One region of the Vibrio sp. TRT 17S01 genome, then DNA from elsewhere that is predicted to be linked to it. Evidence: predicted binding sites of a transcription regulator. Region 1 holds the regulator's gene; each other region holds the start of a gene.
The links. The regulator CRP, encoded in region 1, controls carbon source genes, mostly activating them, when cyclic AMP is high. The targets are predictions, from matches to a motif close to TGTGANNNNNNTCACA.
Positions count from the first base shown of each region.

Region 2: a site for CRP is predicted at 1,804-1,819, ahead of ACQEXS_RS20085 (glycogen/starch/alpha-glucan phosphorylase). Genes of this name have one in related genera too.
Region 3: a site for CRP is predicted at 1,671-1,686, ahead of udp (uridine phosphorylase). Genes of this name have one in related genera too.

Region 1 covers NZ_JBNJOG010000007.1:226,743-231,034, reverse strand. Annotated here, with positions in the region: gene ACQEXS_RS13335 (hydrolase) at 1-164, shown strand, start outside; gene ACQEXS_RS13330 (YheU family protein) at 205-417, shown strand; gene ACQEXS_RS13325 (phosphoribulokinase) at 535-1,404, shown strand; gene crp (cAMP-activated global transcriptional regulator CRP) at 1,647-2,279, shown strand; gene ACQEXS_RS13315 (sugar-binding protein) at 2,497-3,510, shown strand; gene ACQEXS_RS13310 (DUF1338 domain-containing protein) at 3,554-4,292, opposite strand, start outside.
Region 2 covers NZ_JBNJOG010000019.1:40,882-45,173, reverse strand. Annotated here, with positions in the region: gene malT (HTH-type transcriptional regulator MalT) at 1-1,444, opposite strand, end outside; gene ACQEXS_RS20085 (glycogen/starch/alpha-glucan phosphorylase) at 2,004-4,292, shown strand, end outside.
Region 3 covers NZ_JBNJOG010000002.1:83,340-87,631, reverse strand. Annotated here, with positions in the region: gene ACQEXS_RS03670 (zinc/cadmium/mercury/lead-transporting ATPase) at 1-1,522, shown strand, start outside; gene udp (uridine phosphorylase) at 1,804-2,562, shown strand; gene ACQEXS_RS03660 (DUF1456 family protein) at 2,655-3,134, opposite strand; gene metG (methionine--tRNA ligase) at 3,308-4,292, opposite strand, start outside.

The DNA of each region.
Region 1 (4,292 bases):
TGACCGATGCCGTCATACCCAAGTTTGTCCTGCCAGAAAACATCGATTATCAATTGTATGACCAAGGCGGCCATGTCGGGTTTGTCAGCGGCTCGGTGCTTAAACCGAGATTTTGGCTTGAAGAGATGCTCCCCGCTTACTATGAAAGCCTGAAAACGGCATAATGACGCCTTCACACGAAGATCATAAACGAGTGAGGTATTTATGATTGTTCCTTGGCAACAAATCTCTGAAGATGCGCTGGACAACCTGATTAAAGAATTTGTCCTTCGTGAAGGGACTGACTACGGCACAGAAGAGGTTTCTCTTCAAGACAAAATTGACCAAGTTAAGGCCCAGCTCAAAACGGGTGAAGCCGTCGTTGTTTTCTCTGAATTACACGAAACGGTGGATATTCAATTACGCCAAAAGTTTTAATGATACCGTACAGCAGACGATGACAGCGCTATAATCCATGCTATAGTGGCAAACGATTCATCGTCCCGAGTGTACGATGAAATCCAACAGGTAAGTTAGTTAACGACAAGGGTTGTCATGTCAGCAAAACATCCGATTATCGCTGTAACAGGCTCATCCGGTGCAGGAACCACCACAACTTCGGAAGCTTTTCGTAAGATGTTCAATATGATGGACATTAAAGCTGCATGGGTAGAAGGTGATAGCTTTCACCGTTTCACTCGTCCTGAAATGGACGTCGAAATTCGTAAAGCTCGTGAGCAAGGCCGTCACATCAGTTATTTTGGTCCTCAGGCCAACGACTTTCCCGCCCTCGCCGAATTCTTCCGTAAATATGGCCATGAAGGTGCTGGCCAAGTACGCCGTTACCTACATACGTTTGATGAAGCCGTCCCTTATAACCAGATGCCCGGAACATTCACACCTTGGCAAGATCTGCCTGAAGGCAGTGATGTTTTGTTTTACGAAGGTTTACATGGTGGAGTCGTAGATGGTGACGTCAACGTGGCACAACATGTTGACCTTTTGATTGGCATGGTCCCGATTGTAAACTTAGAGTGGATCCAAAAATTTGTCCGCGATACGCGCGATCGCGGACACTCACGTGAAGCCGTGATGGACTCCATTGTCCGCTCGATGGACGACTACCTGAATTACATTACCCCGCAATTTTCCCGAACACACATTAACTTTCAACGCGTCCCAACGGTCGATACATCCAACCCTTTGAACGCAAAAGGCATACCAAGCTTGGATGAAAGTTTCGTTGTGATTCGTTTGCGTGGCATTAAAAATGTTGACTACCCTTACCTACTTGCCATGATTGATGGATCGTTTATGTCTCGACACAACACCATCGTTGTACCTGGTGGCAAGATGAGCTTTGCAATGGAGCTCATAGTAAGGCCGATACTACAACAGTTAATCGAAACAGGAAAAATTGGATAAAAAGTGCTAGTCGATTGCGATTACTTTTCATACCGTGATCATGTGCACATTTTTGCGTAAATTATCCGAGCTTCGACACGATTAAAATCAAGAAATCGTTTTCGAAAAAGGATACTATTTGTAGCCGAAACACAAGATAGCTTGCAGCACTGGTGAAGTGCTCTTATCCTAGTAAGCCTGATTCAAGGCTTCGCTAAAACATGGAAAGCGACAAGCGTACCCTGCAGAGGAAGTGAGATATTATGGTTCTAGGTAAACCTCAAACCGACCCAACACTAGAGTGGTTTCTTTCACATTGTCATATTCACAAGTACCCTTCTAAGAGCACGCTGATCCACGCGGGCGAGAAAGCGGAAACCTTGTACTACATCGTCAAAGGTTCTGTAGCGGTACTAATCAAGGATGAAGAAGGTAAGGAAATGATCCTTTCTTACCTAAACCAAGGTGACTTTATCGGTGAGCTTGGTCTGTTCGAAGAAGACCAAGAGCGTACTGCTTGGGTTCGTGCAAAATCTCCTTGTGAAGTTGCAGAAATCTCATTCAAGAAATTCCGTCAGCTTATCCAAGTAAACCCAGACATTCTAATGCGCCTGTCTGCTCAAATGGCTCGTCGCCTACAAGTGACTAGCCAGAAAGTAGGTGACCTAGCGTTCCTAGACGTAACTGGCCGTATTGCACAAACGCTACTAAACCTAGCGAAGCAACCAGATGCGATGACGCACCCAGACGGCATGCAAATCAAGATCACTCGTCAAGAGATTGGCCAAATCGTTGGTTGTTCTCGTGAAACAGTGGGTCGTATCCTGAAAATGCTTGAAGAGCAGAACCTAATTTCTGCACACGGTAAAACTATCGTGGTCTACGGTACTCGTTAAGCAAACGCTTGAAACGTTCTCAAAAACCCGGCTTCTTGCCGGGTTTTTTTATTGCTTTCCCCTGTGGCAGGGCTCAAACATTCACTTAAAGGTAAAGTTTCATCTCGGTGGAAGCTGTGAATAGAGACTGAACTTTTTTACTCTTCATACAACTCTTCATATTAAGTATGCCATTCGGTGTTAATTTGTAGCACGGACAATATGAAAAGGAAGTTCTATGAAGCGATTAAACATCTCGTCTATTCTCATCGCAAGTGGCCTTGCGACCAGTGCCATGGCCAACACGCCCTACACCTATAATGCGCTACAAACTGATACCCCTCCCGTCATTGATGGCGTGTTGGACGATGCGAGTTGGCACAATGCAAAAGCCACTTCGTTGTTTGTTTTGCATAATAATGGGCAATACATCGCGCTTTCTGATACATGGGCCAAAGTCACCTATGATGCAGACAATTTGTATATCGCGTATTGGGCGCAAGACCGCCACCTTTCTGCCAGCTACCAAAACCACGATGATCCGACCTACCAGAACGATGATACGGTTGAAGTATTTTTGGACCCCGATGGTGATGGGAAAAACTATTATGAACTGGGCATCTCACTCAATACGGCTTATGACGTGGTGATCCACCAACCGTCACCTTGGTCTGACGATTTAGCATGGAACATTGAAGGATTGGAGCATGCTGTTACTGTGCAAGGCACAGTGAATGATGACAGTGATGTGGATGAAGGCTACCGCGTCGAAGTTAAAATCCCACTAAAATCTCTCAACTATCTTGGTAATGGTAATGAAGAGTATCAGCACAAGCTATGGCGCTTTAATTTATTTAGAGCCAATTACAAAAGCTATGCCCCTGACTGGGAAGCTTATGCTTGGCTCTCTTGGAGTCCTGTTGGTTCTTTTGGCTTTCACCAACCTGACACATTTGCATTCTTAAATTTCTCGGATGTGCCACAGTGGCAAGCCAAAGCATATCAAGCAGGAGAGCAAGTGGCTTATCAGGGAGACATTTATCAAGCTGAGCACTACAGTGCGACCGCGGCTCCGGGCGAATCGACACTGGACAACTGGCGCATACTCAGTGACATCCCAACCCCTTACAATGCCAATCTGTATTACTTAGCGGGCGATCAGGTCAGTATGGATGATGTCATTTATCAGGCAAACTGGAAAACCAAAGGCCAGCACCCTGCGCACAGCGTTGATTGGACACGCCTCCCCTAATAAAAAAGCCGCACAATGCGGCTTTTTTGCTTTAAACGGCAACTTACTGGTTGGTACTTTCAAAGATTTTGTCTGCTGACGCCGCAACAAATCCAGGATACAGCTCCCCAGAATCCATAGGATAGCGCTTAGCAAATTCATAAAATCCGCCCGGGATCATCTCTGGCCCTTCAGAAAACTCCACCAAAACACGATCAGCCATGGTAGAGGATTGTTCCAACAGAACGTCCGGAGATCCTTTGACTTCACCACCAAACTCATTGATTGAGAAGCCAGCTTTACGCAAATGATCATTCACCTGTTTAACTTCTTCCATCGCATTGAGTTGATTCACGCTAACCGTAAAGTGGTTTGCGCCATAACCATGTGCGGCTAGCCAAGAAGCATACTCGCTCTCTTTTGCCAGCAACTCAAAATCACTGAGGCTCAAATTCCATAGACGTCCGCTATAGAGGAACGCTGGATCATTGAGTTTCGTTGCATCTACTTGCGCTACCAGCTTGTGGATGATCTGCTGCATCTCTAATGAGCATTCTTCCACTTTCAGTTCACTAATAAACACTTTAGGCTGCTTTGGATCAGGGTGTTCAAAATGTTTCGCAGCTAATTTTTTTGCCTCAAACTGGTATTCCCCTTTAGGTTGATAGCCTAAATCTAAAAATGGTTTAGCTAAGGTATCAATCCCTAACGGGGAAACATTAAACGTGCGCAGCGCAATGTGGTCATTAATCAGAGGTTCACCCTCTTCCAATAGGTAATGAACTTTTTCAGCAGAGGGACAC
Region 2 (4,292 bases), on a different contig from region 1:
GTTGGCTCAAGGCCAGCTCAGCCAGCTCTAAAGCTTTTTCTGGTTCGTTTTGGTTAATGGCGACCTGTGCTCTCAGCGCATTGAACTCACCCTGCTCATTAGTAGAGAGCTGCACGTTAAACGCGTTCATTTGGTCATCGGCTTTTTTCAGTAGATCGCCGACATCGTCATAGCGATGCTGACTTTGTGCGAGCCATGCCTGCAACATACACAGTTTAGGTTCGCTATAAAGCTGTTCAGGTTTCAAAGCGTTAATGGCACGTTCCAAGGTCTGCAACTCACCGTGGTTGAACATTTTCCAGCCATATTGAGTCAAGATATCCGCGACTAGTTGGCCGTTGCGAGCTTTTCGTGCATGGCGCAACGCTTGATGCGGTGAGGCTTGGCTCAACCACGCGTGGGCGGCTGCCTCATGTAACTCTTGTTCTTGTTGTGGAATACGTGCTAATCGTTCGTGAGAGAGAAATTCGGCAAATAGATTGTGGAATCGGAACCAATTCTGCTCCCCTTCCAACGGATGAATGAACAAACCAAAACGATTGAGGGACTCAATCATACTGAGCGCATCGTCGCGCTTGGTCAGTGCTGACACCAATGCATCGTTAAAATGGTCGAGTACGGAACACTGCATTAGAAACTGGCGGGTTTCTTGGTCGAGCAAATCAAACACTTCTTCAACCAGATAATCCCACAGGTGGCCGTGATTAAACTGGGAAACGGATTCTGCTGATTGCGCGAGGGTACGTTTTTGATGCTGTGCTTGCAGTGCGATTAACTGCAAGGCGGATGGCCAACCTTCAACATAATGGCGCAGGCTATCTGCCGTGACATCATCAATGCCGTCAGCGACTCGTTGGTTGAAGAAGCGGGTTGTTTCTTCGGTATCAAAGGCCAAGAGATCGTTACCAATCTCAATCATTAAATCACGAACACGTAAGTTTGCTGTACCAAGTGGAGGTGCGGCGCGACTGGTCACAACCAGTGTGAGATTGTCGGGCATATGTTTAAGGAAAAAGCGCATCGCTTCGTGAATATCGTCTTCTGCGATCAAATGATAATCGTCGAGTACCAAGTAGCACTCTTGATGAAATTGCGACATTTCGGCAAACACTTCGCCGAAAAGGGAGTGTAGGGAAGAAAACTGGCGCTTTTCCGCTAATTTCTGCGAGTTTGGGCAGGCATCATTGGTGGCTTTGTTCAAGGCTTTAAGCAGGTAGTTCATAAAGCGAAATGAGTCGTTGTCGCTTTCATCAATACTGTACCAGCCGACATTAGGTTTATCCGCTAACCACTGTGCTGCCATGGTGGTTTTGCCATAACCAGCTGGTGAGCGAAACAAAATAAGTTTGTAGCAAGGTGCTTGCTGGAGTATGTCGAGTACTCTTGGACGTACAATCGCATTATGCAAGCGCCCAGGACGAGTTAACTTCGAAGGAATCCACATCTTCTTACATCCTGTTCTTATATCTTCAGTGCTTCGGATGAGCACGTTATATCTTGGGTTATCAATCTATTCCCGGAGGATTGGGCGGATGGTAACGGAACTCGATCACTACGGTTATTGATCAGAGGCCCGTTTTTTACTTATTTCGCGAAGCGTAGTTTTCTACGCCTTATATTTGTGAACTAAATCACTTAAAGGTGGGTGTGAAAGCAGGCTGTTCGCACAAAACTGCACCGTTATTAGTGCAATTCTATGAATGCGAAAAAACAGAGTGTGATCTCACGTACATTCTTATCAATTCACCCAGAGACTCTCCATGCTCGGTCTTCATTAACGACTAGTTTTATTTGAGTTGGCGTTGTGATCTTAATCACTATGGATTTGGCTGCGTGTCGTGGTTAATGAGAGTTGGATCACCTGGCCGTTGTTTGTACGCCGTCTACGCCCTGACATCTCCTCCTAATACTCCTCTGGGGTAGGAGGATGTTTTGATGTCTGTCGCCATGCACGATATGGCACAGATGGATTAAAACTAAAAAAATGTAAGTGAGATTTCGGAATGAAACCTGCGCAACAAACTGCTTTTGATAAAGCTGCTTTCCAAGAAAGCGTGAAAAAACACCTCTCAGCAACCTATGCTACTACGGTAGAGCGAGCCTCTAGCCGTGCATGGTATTTAGCTATGGGACGCGCTCTAGCTGAGCTGACCACCTTTGATATGCTGCAAACAGAACAAGACGATGCTATCCGTAGTGCGAAGAGTGTGAACTACCTTTCGCTTGAGTTTTTGATTGGCCGTCTAACCGGTAATAACCTGATCAGCATGGGATTATATGAACAAATCACCGAGGCTATGAGCGAGTTAGGCCAAAACCTAACAGATTTGCTTGAAGAAGAGCGCGATCCTTCGTTAGGAAACGGTGGTTTAGGCCGACTGGCGGCTTGCTTTATGGATTCACTCGCTGCGCAAGAGTTTCCAACGGTTGGCTATGGTCTGCACTATGAATACGGCCTATTTAAGCAATCTTTTGCGAAAGGGCACCAACAAGAAGCGCCAGATGCATGGTGTGGTGTTGAAGGGTATCCATGGGAAGTTGCACGTCCTGAACTCGCTCAGGAAATTGGTTTCTATGGTCATGTCGAGGTTTATCAAGACAACGGTAAAGAGCGTCGCCGCTGGGTTCCGGGTATGGCTGTAAAAGCAATGCCGTGGGATCTGCCAATTGTTGGTTACCAAAGTGAGACGGTTTATCCGCTACGTTTATGGGAATGTCAGGCTATCGCACCTTTCTCTCTCGCCAGTTTTAATAACGGCGACTATTTTGAAGCGCAGCATGCATTGATTGATGCAGGTAACATTACCAAAGTGCTGTATCCAAATGATAACCATGAAAAAGGCAAGACACTGCGCCTGATGCAACAGTATTTCCACAGTGCAGCCTCGGTTCGAGATATTCTTCGTCGCCACGAAGAAACGGGTCATACGTTGGCCTCATTACCAAAATACGAAACAATTCAGCTCAATGACACCCATCCAACCATCGCAATCCCAGAGTTAATGCGTATTCTGATGGATGAAAAAGCGCTGTGTTGGGATGATGCATGGCATATCTGTTCACAGACATTCGCCTACACCAACCACACCTTACTGCCTGAAGCGCTTGAAACATGGGATGAATCTCTGATCCAGCGCCTACTGCCTCGTCATATGGAAATCATCTACGAAATCAACCACCGCTTCTTGGAAGAGGTTCGTGCTAAATGGCCGGGGGATGTCGCTAAGCAGCAAAAGCTGTCTATCATCCAAGATGGTTTCCACCGCATGGTGCGTATGGCTAATCTTTGTGTGGTTGGATCTTATGCAGTAAACGGCGTTGCCGCATTGCACTCAGAGCTGGTGAAACGCGATCTCTTCCCTGAATTCCATGAACTCTACCCAACGCGTCTACACAATGTGACCAATGGTATTACGCCGCGCCGTTGGCTGAAGTTCTGTAACCCGGGTTTATCGGCGTTGATTTCCGAGAAAATTGGTGATGAATGGCCTGCGGATCTAGACCAATTAGAATCCATTGCTCAATACGCAGAGGATGCGGCATTCCAGAAGTCATTCATGGCTGTGAAAAAAGAGAATAAGCAGCGTTTAGCCGATTGGGTACAAGAAAATATGGGGATCGAGCTGGATACGAATGCGATCTTTGATGTGCAAATTAAGCGCTTGCATGAATACAAACGTCAGCACCTGAACATGCTCCACATTTTGTCGCTGTACCATCGTTTGGTGAACGATCCTGAGTTTGATATGGCTCCGCGTGTGGTGTTCTTTGCGGCTAAAGCAGCACCGGGTTATCACTTAGCCAAAGAGATCATTTATGCCATCAACATGATTGCTGAAAAAGTGAATAATGACCCGCGTATCGGCAACAAGCTTAAAGTGGTGTTTATCCCAGACTACCGCGTCAGCATGGCTGAAATCATCATTCCAGCGGCGGATGTTTCTGAGCAAATTTCGACTGCGGGTAAAGAAGCTTCGGGTACCGGCAACATGAAGATGGCGCTGAATGGTGCGTTGACGATCGGTACGATGGATGGTGCCAACGTTGAGATCCGTGAAGAGGTGGGTGACGACAACATCTATATCTTCGGTTTGGAAGTGGATGAATTGGAAGCGCTGAAAGCCAGCGGGTACAACCCGTATGACTATTACAATGCGGATCCATTATTGAAAGCGTCTCTGGATTTGCTACTGACGGATGAGTTTACGCCGGGTGAAGTCGGTAAACTGCGAGCTACGTACGAAAGCTTGTTGGATGGCGGTGACCCGTACTTGGTGTTGGCCGATTTTGCA
Region 3 (4,292 bases), on a different contig from region 1:
GGTTCCTGAAAAGGCGACTAAGATCATCGATGGACAACGTGTTGAAGTGGCCGTAAGTGAATTGTCACCTGACGATATTATTGAAGTATCACCAGGAAGTCGCATGCCAGCAGATGGCAAATTACATGATGCATTAGCGAGTTTTGATGAAAGTGCACTGACTGGCGAATCGATTCCTGTAGAGCGTTATGAAGGTGAGTCAGTTATGGCTGGTGCTGTCGTTGTCGATAAAGTCGTGCGATTGACCATCACTTCAAAGCAAGGTGAGAACGCAATCGATCGCATTTTGCACCTAATTGAGGAAGCGGAATCCCGTAAAGCGCCACTAGAACGTTTCTTAGATAAGTTCAGTCGTTGGTATACGCCATTGATGATGCTGGTTGCGTTAGCTGTGATTGTTGTTCCCCCGTTACTTTACGCTCAGCCATGGGAAACATGGATTTATCGTGGTTTAGCCCTCTTATTGATTGCGTGTCCTTGCGCCTTGGTGATTTCAACACCTGCGGCAATTACGTCAGGTTTAGCCACTGCAGCAAAAAGAGGTGCGTTGATTAAAGGTGGAGCAGCCTTAGAACAACTTGGCAAAATTGAAGCAATTGCATTTGATAAAACGGGAACATTAACCAAAGGTAAACCACAGGTGACGGACGTCTTGTCACAAGGTGAGCTAGAAGTTGATGAAGTTTTAAGAGTAAGTGCTGCGATTGAAATGGGCTCTAGTCATCCTTTGGCCGTTTCTTTGGTGAAACGAGTACAATCTGCTGGTATCGATATTCCAGAGGCTACTGAAAAACAAGCGCTTGTTGGAAGTGGTGTGTCTGGTAAAGTCGATGGTGTCTTGTACCGAATTCTGGCTCCAAGCAAAATTGATTTTGATTTATCAGCCGCCTTGATTAAGAGTGTTGAGACTCTTGAAGAACAGGGGAAAACGGTTGTTCTTGTGATCAAAGCGGATAGTGAGGTCATCGGACTTATTGCATGGCAAGATACGCTACGTGAAGATTCTGCCAATGCTGTAAATGCTCTCAAGCAATTAGGTATTCAGTCGATTATGCTGACGGGAGATAACCCAAGAAGTGCTCGCGCGATGAGCTCTGCAATTGGTATCGATTTTAAAGCAGGTTTGTTGCCTGAAGATAAAGTCCGCTATGTAGAGCAACTGTCCAGTGATTCTTATGTCGCGATGGTTGGAGACGGTATCAATGATGCTCCAGCAATGAAAGCATCAAGTATCGGGATTGCCATGGGGGGTGGTACGGATGTGGCTTTGGAAACAGCCGACGCCGCTATTACTCACAACCGGCTGGTGGAGTTGCCTGCGATGATCGAGCTATCTCGCGCAACACTCTCTATTATTCGGCAGAATGTCACGTTAGCACTTGGCCTTAAAGGTGTCTTTCTTGTGACCAGCTTGCTTGGGATCACAGGTTTGTGGGTTGCAGTATTAGCCGACAGCGGGGCAACTGCTTTGGTGACGCTCAATGCACTTCGCTTGCTCCAATTCAAATCTCGAAATGATTAATTGCAACAGAACTTAACCTCCCCAAATCTAGCCAGAGTCTTCGTACTCTGGCTACCTCGTTTCATATGTAATGAATACGCACTCTTTGCGATAAAGTGTGATGTAAACCGTTTTTATTTGAAATGCGATGAATTATTGCTGCTCTGAGTGAGATCTTAATCACTCTTTATTCTGTGTAGGTTCGTTAGAGTATGTCTGTACCCTATGAATCTTAAGAGCGAAACCATACAGAGAGTGAATAAAAACTGTATCAGTTCGCCACAATAATGGAGAGTTTCCTTATGTCTCAAGCTGTTTTCCACCTTGGTGTAACAGAAGCCGATCTTGCTGGTGCTACATTGGCGATCATCCCGGGCGATCCTGCGCGTGTTCAGAAAATTGCGGAAGAAATGGAAAATCCCGTTTTTCTAGCAAGCCATCGTGAATACACGCTTTATCGTGCTGAGCTTGAAGGCAAACCTGTTGTTGTGTGTTCTACTGGTATCGGTGGCCCTTCTACGTCAATTGCTGTTGAAGAGTTAGCACAGCTTGGTGTTCGTACTTTCTTACGTGTTGGTACAACCGGTGCAATCCAGCCACACGTGAATGTGGGTGATATGATTGTATCGACAGGTTCTGTTCGCCTAGATGGTGCAAGCCTACACTTTGCTCCAATGGAATTCCCAGCAGTGGCTGATTTTGATGTTGCTACTGCAATGAAAGCAGCAGTAGAAGAATCTGGTGCAACTGTTCATATGGGTGTTACGGCTTCAAGTGATACCTTCTACCCAGGCCAAGAGCGTTACGATACTTTTTCTGGCCGCGTTGTGAAGCGTTTCCAAGGTTCTATGCAAGAATGGCAAGACATGGGCGTACTGAACTTCGAAATGGAGTCTGCAACTCTTCTTACTATGTGTGCAAGCTCTGGTCTAAAAGCGGGCTGTGTGGCTGGTGTTATTATCAACCGCACGCAAAAAGAGATCCCAGATCATTCAACACTAAAAGAGACTGAAGCACGCTCAATCAAAGTGGTGGTAGAAGCGGCTCGTAAAATGCTTTGAGGGTAGGGCGCTAGTCGGCGCTATCTAATAGAAAAAACCTCAATCATGGCTGACCAGATTGAGGTTTTTTCGTATTTGGATGAAAGACTTCGTTATGCCACAAACTCTTCTGAATCAGGACGATTAGTAAATTGCACACCGTTTAAGAAGTCGCACAGCAGTTGATCGTCACACGCTTTGTAATTTTTATTGTTTGGTTTACGGAAATATGCACCAACCTCATACTTGCTCAGACTCACCCCCATCAGTTCAAGCACGTCCAATACATCTTCCGCTTTCATGTTCAGTGCAATACGTAACTTCATGAAAATCATGTTATTGGTAAGCTTTTGTTCGGGTTTTGGCTGTTCGCCTTCCTTCTTACCACGCTTTAAATTAATAAAACCGTTCAGAAACAGTGCCAGCTCTTTATCTTTCATTTTAGTTATAGACTTATCCGAATCTGCTTTTAGCCAGTCATTAACTTGGTTCGGCGCTACTGTGGTCTCTGCTTGCTCAAAAGCCTTCATGATTTGAGTGTTTTTCAAATTTAGTGAGTGCTGGATGCGGCGTAAGATTTCGTTATTAGTCACAAGGGATCCTAGTAAGGGAGTGCGCCGAAGAACCGTTCGTCGGCGTATAGGTTGATAGTCGATTTTGGAGGTGACTCTAGCAGAGAGTCGGTAATTTCAACAGAAGTAAAAATCCCCGAAGCATTCCTGCTTCGGGGATCAAGTCGGTCGTATTGTAGAAGGCTAAGCCTTGCTTACATTACGCGCATACCTGGTTGTGCGCCTTCGTGTGGCTCAAGAATCCATAGGTCGCTGCCACCAGGGCCCGCAGCTAGGATCATGCCTTCAGACATACCAAACTTCATCTTACGCGGTTTCAGGTTTGCTACCATTACGGTTAGCTTGCCTTCTAACTCTTCTGGTTTGTACGCTGACTTGATGCCAGAGAATACCTGACGAGTTTCGCCGCCGATGTCGAGTTGGAACTTAAGCAGTTTGTTTGCTTTTGGCACTTCTTCACAAGAGATGATACGTGCGATACGCATATCTACTGCAGCGAAAGCGTCAAATTCAATTTCTTCTGCAATTGGATCTTTATCCAGTTCCGTTTGGCTTGCTTTGTTCTTTGCTGCTTCTGCCGCTTCTTTCGCCGCAACTTCTGCTGCTGCGTCTTCTTTAGAGGCTTCAACCATCGCTTCAACCTTCTTAGGATCGATGCGGTTAAACAGCGCTTTGAACTTAGTGATCTCGTGACCAGTTAGTGGTGCAGCAACATCTTCCCAAGTTAGTTCTTGGTTTAGGAAGGCTTCAGTACGTGCTGCTAGCTCTGGCATTACCGGTTTCAGGTAAGTCATCAGCACGCGGAATAGGTTGATACCCACAGAGCAAATGTCTTGTAGCTCTTGGTCTTTACCTTCTTCTTTCGCCACAACCCAAGGTGCTTTTTCATCAACATATTGGTTTGCTTTGTCAGCTAGTGCTGTGATCTCACGGATTGCTCGGCCGAACTCACGAGTTTCGTATAGCTCTGCGATACGGTCAGCTGCTGCTGCGAATTCGGCGTATAGCTCAGGCTCTGCAAAGTTAGCAGATAGCTTGCCTTCAAAACGCTTCGTGATGAAGCCTGCGTTACGAGATGCTAGGTTGACAATCTTGTTTACTACGTCAGCGTTCACGCGCTGAGTGAAGTCTTCAAGGTTAAGATCAAGATCATCGATACGGCTGTTTAGCTTAGCAGCG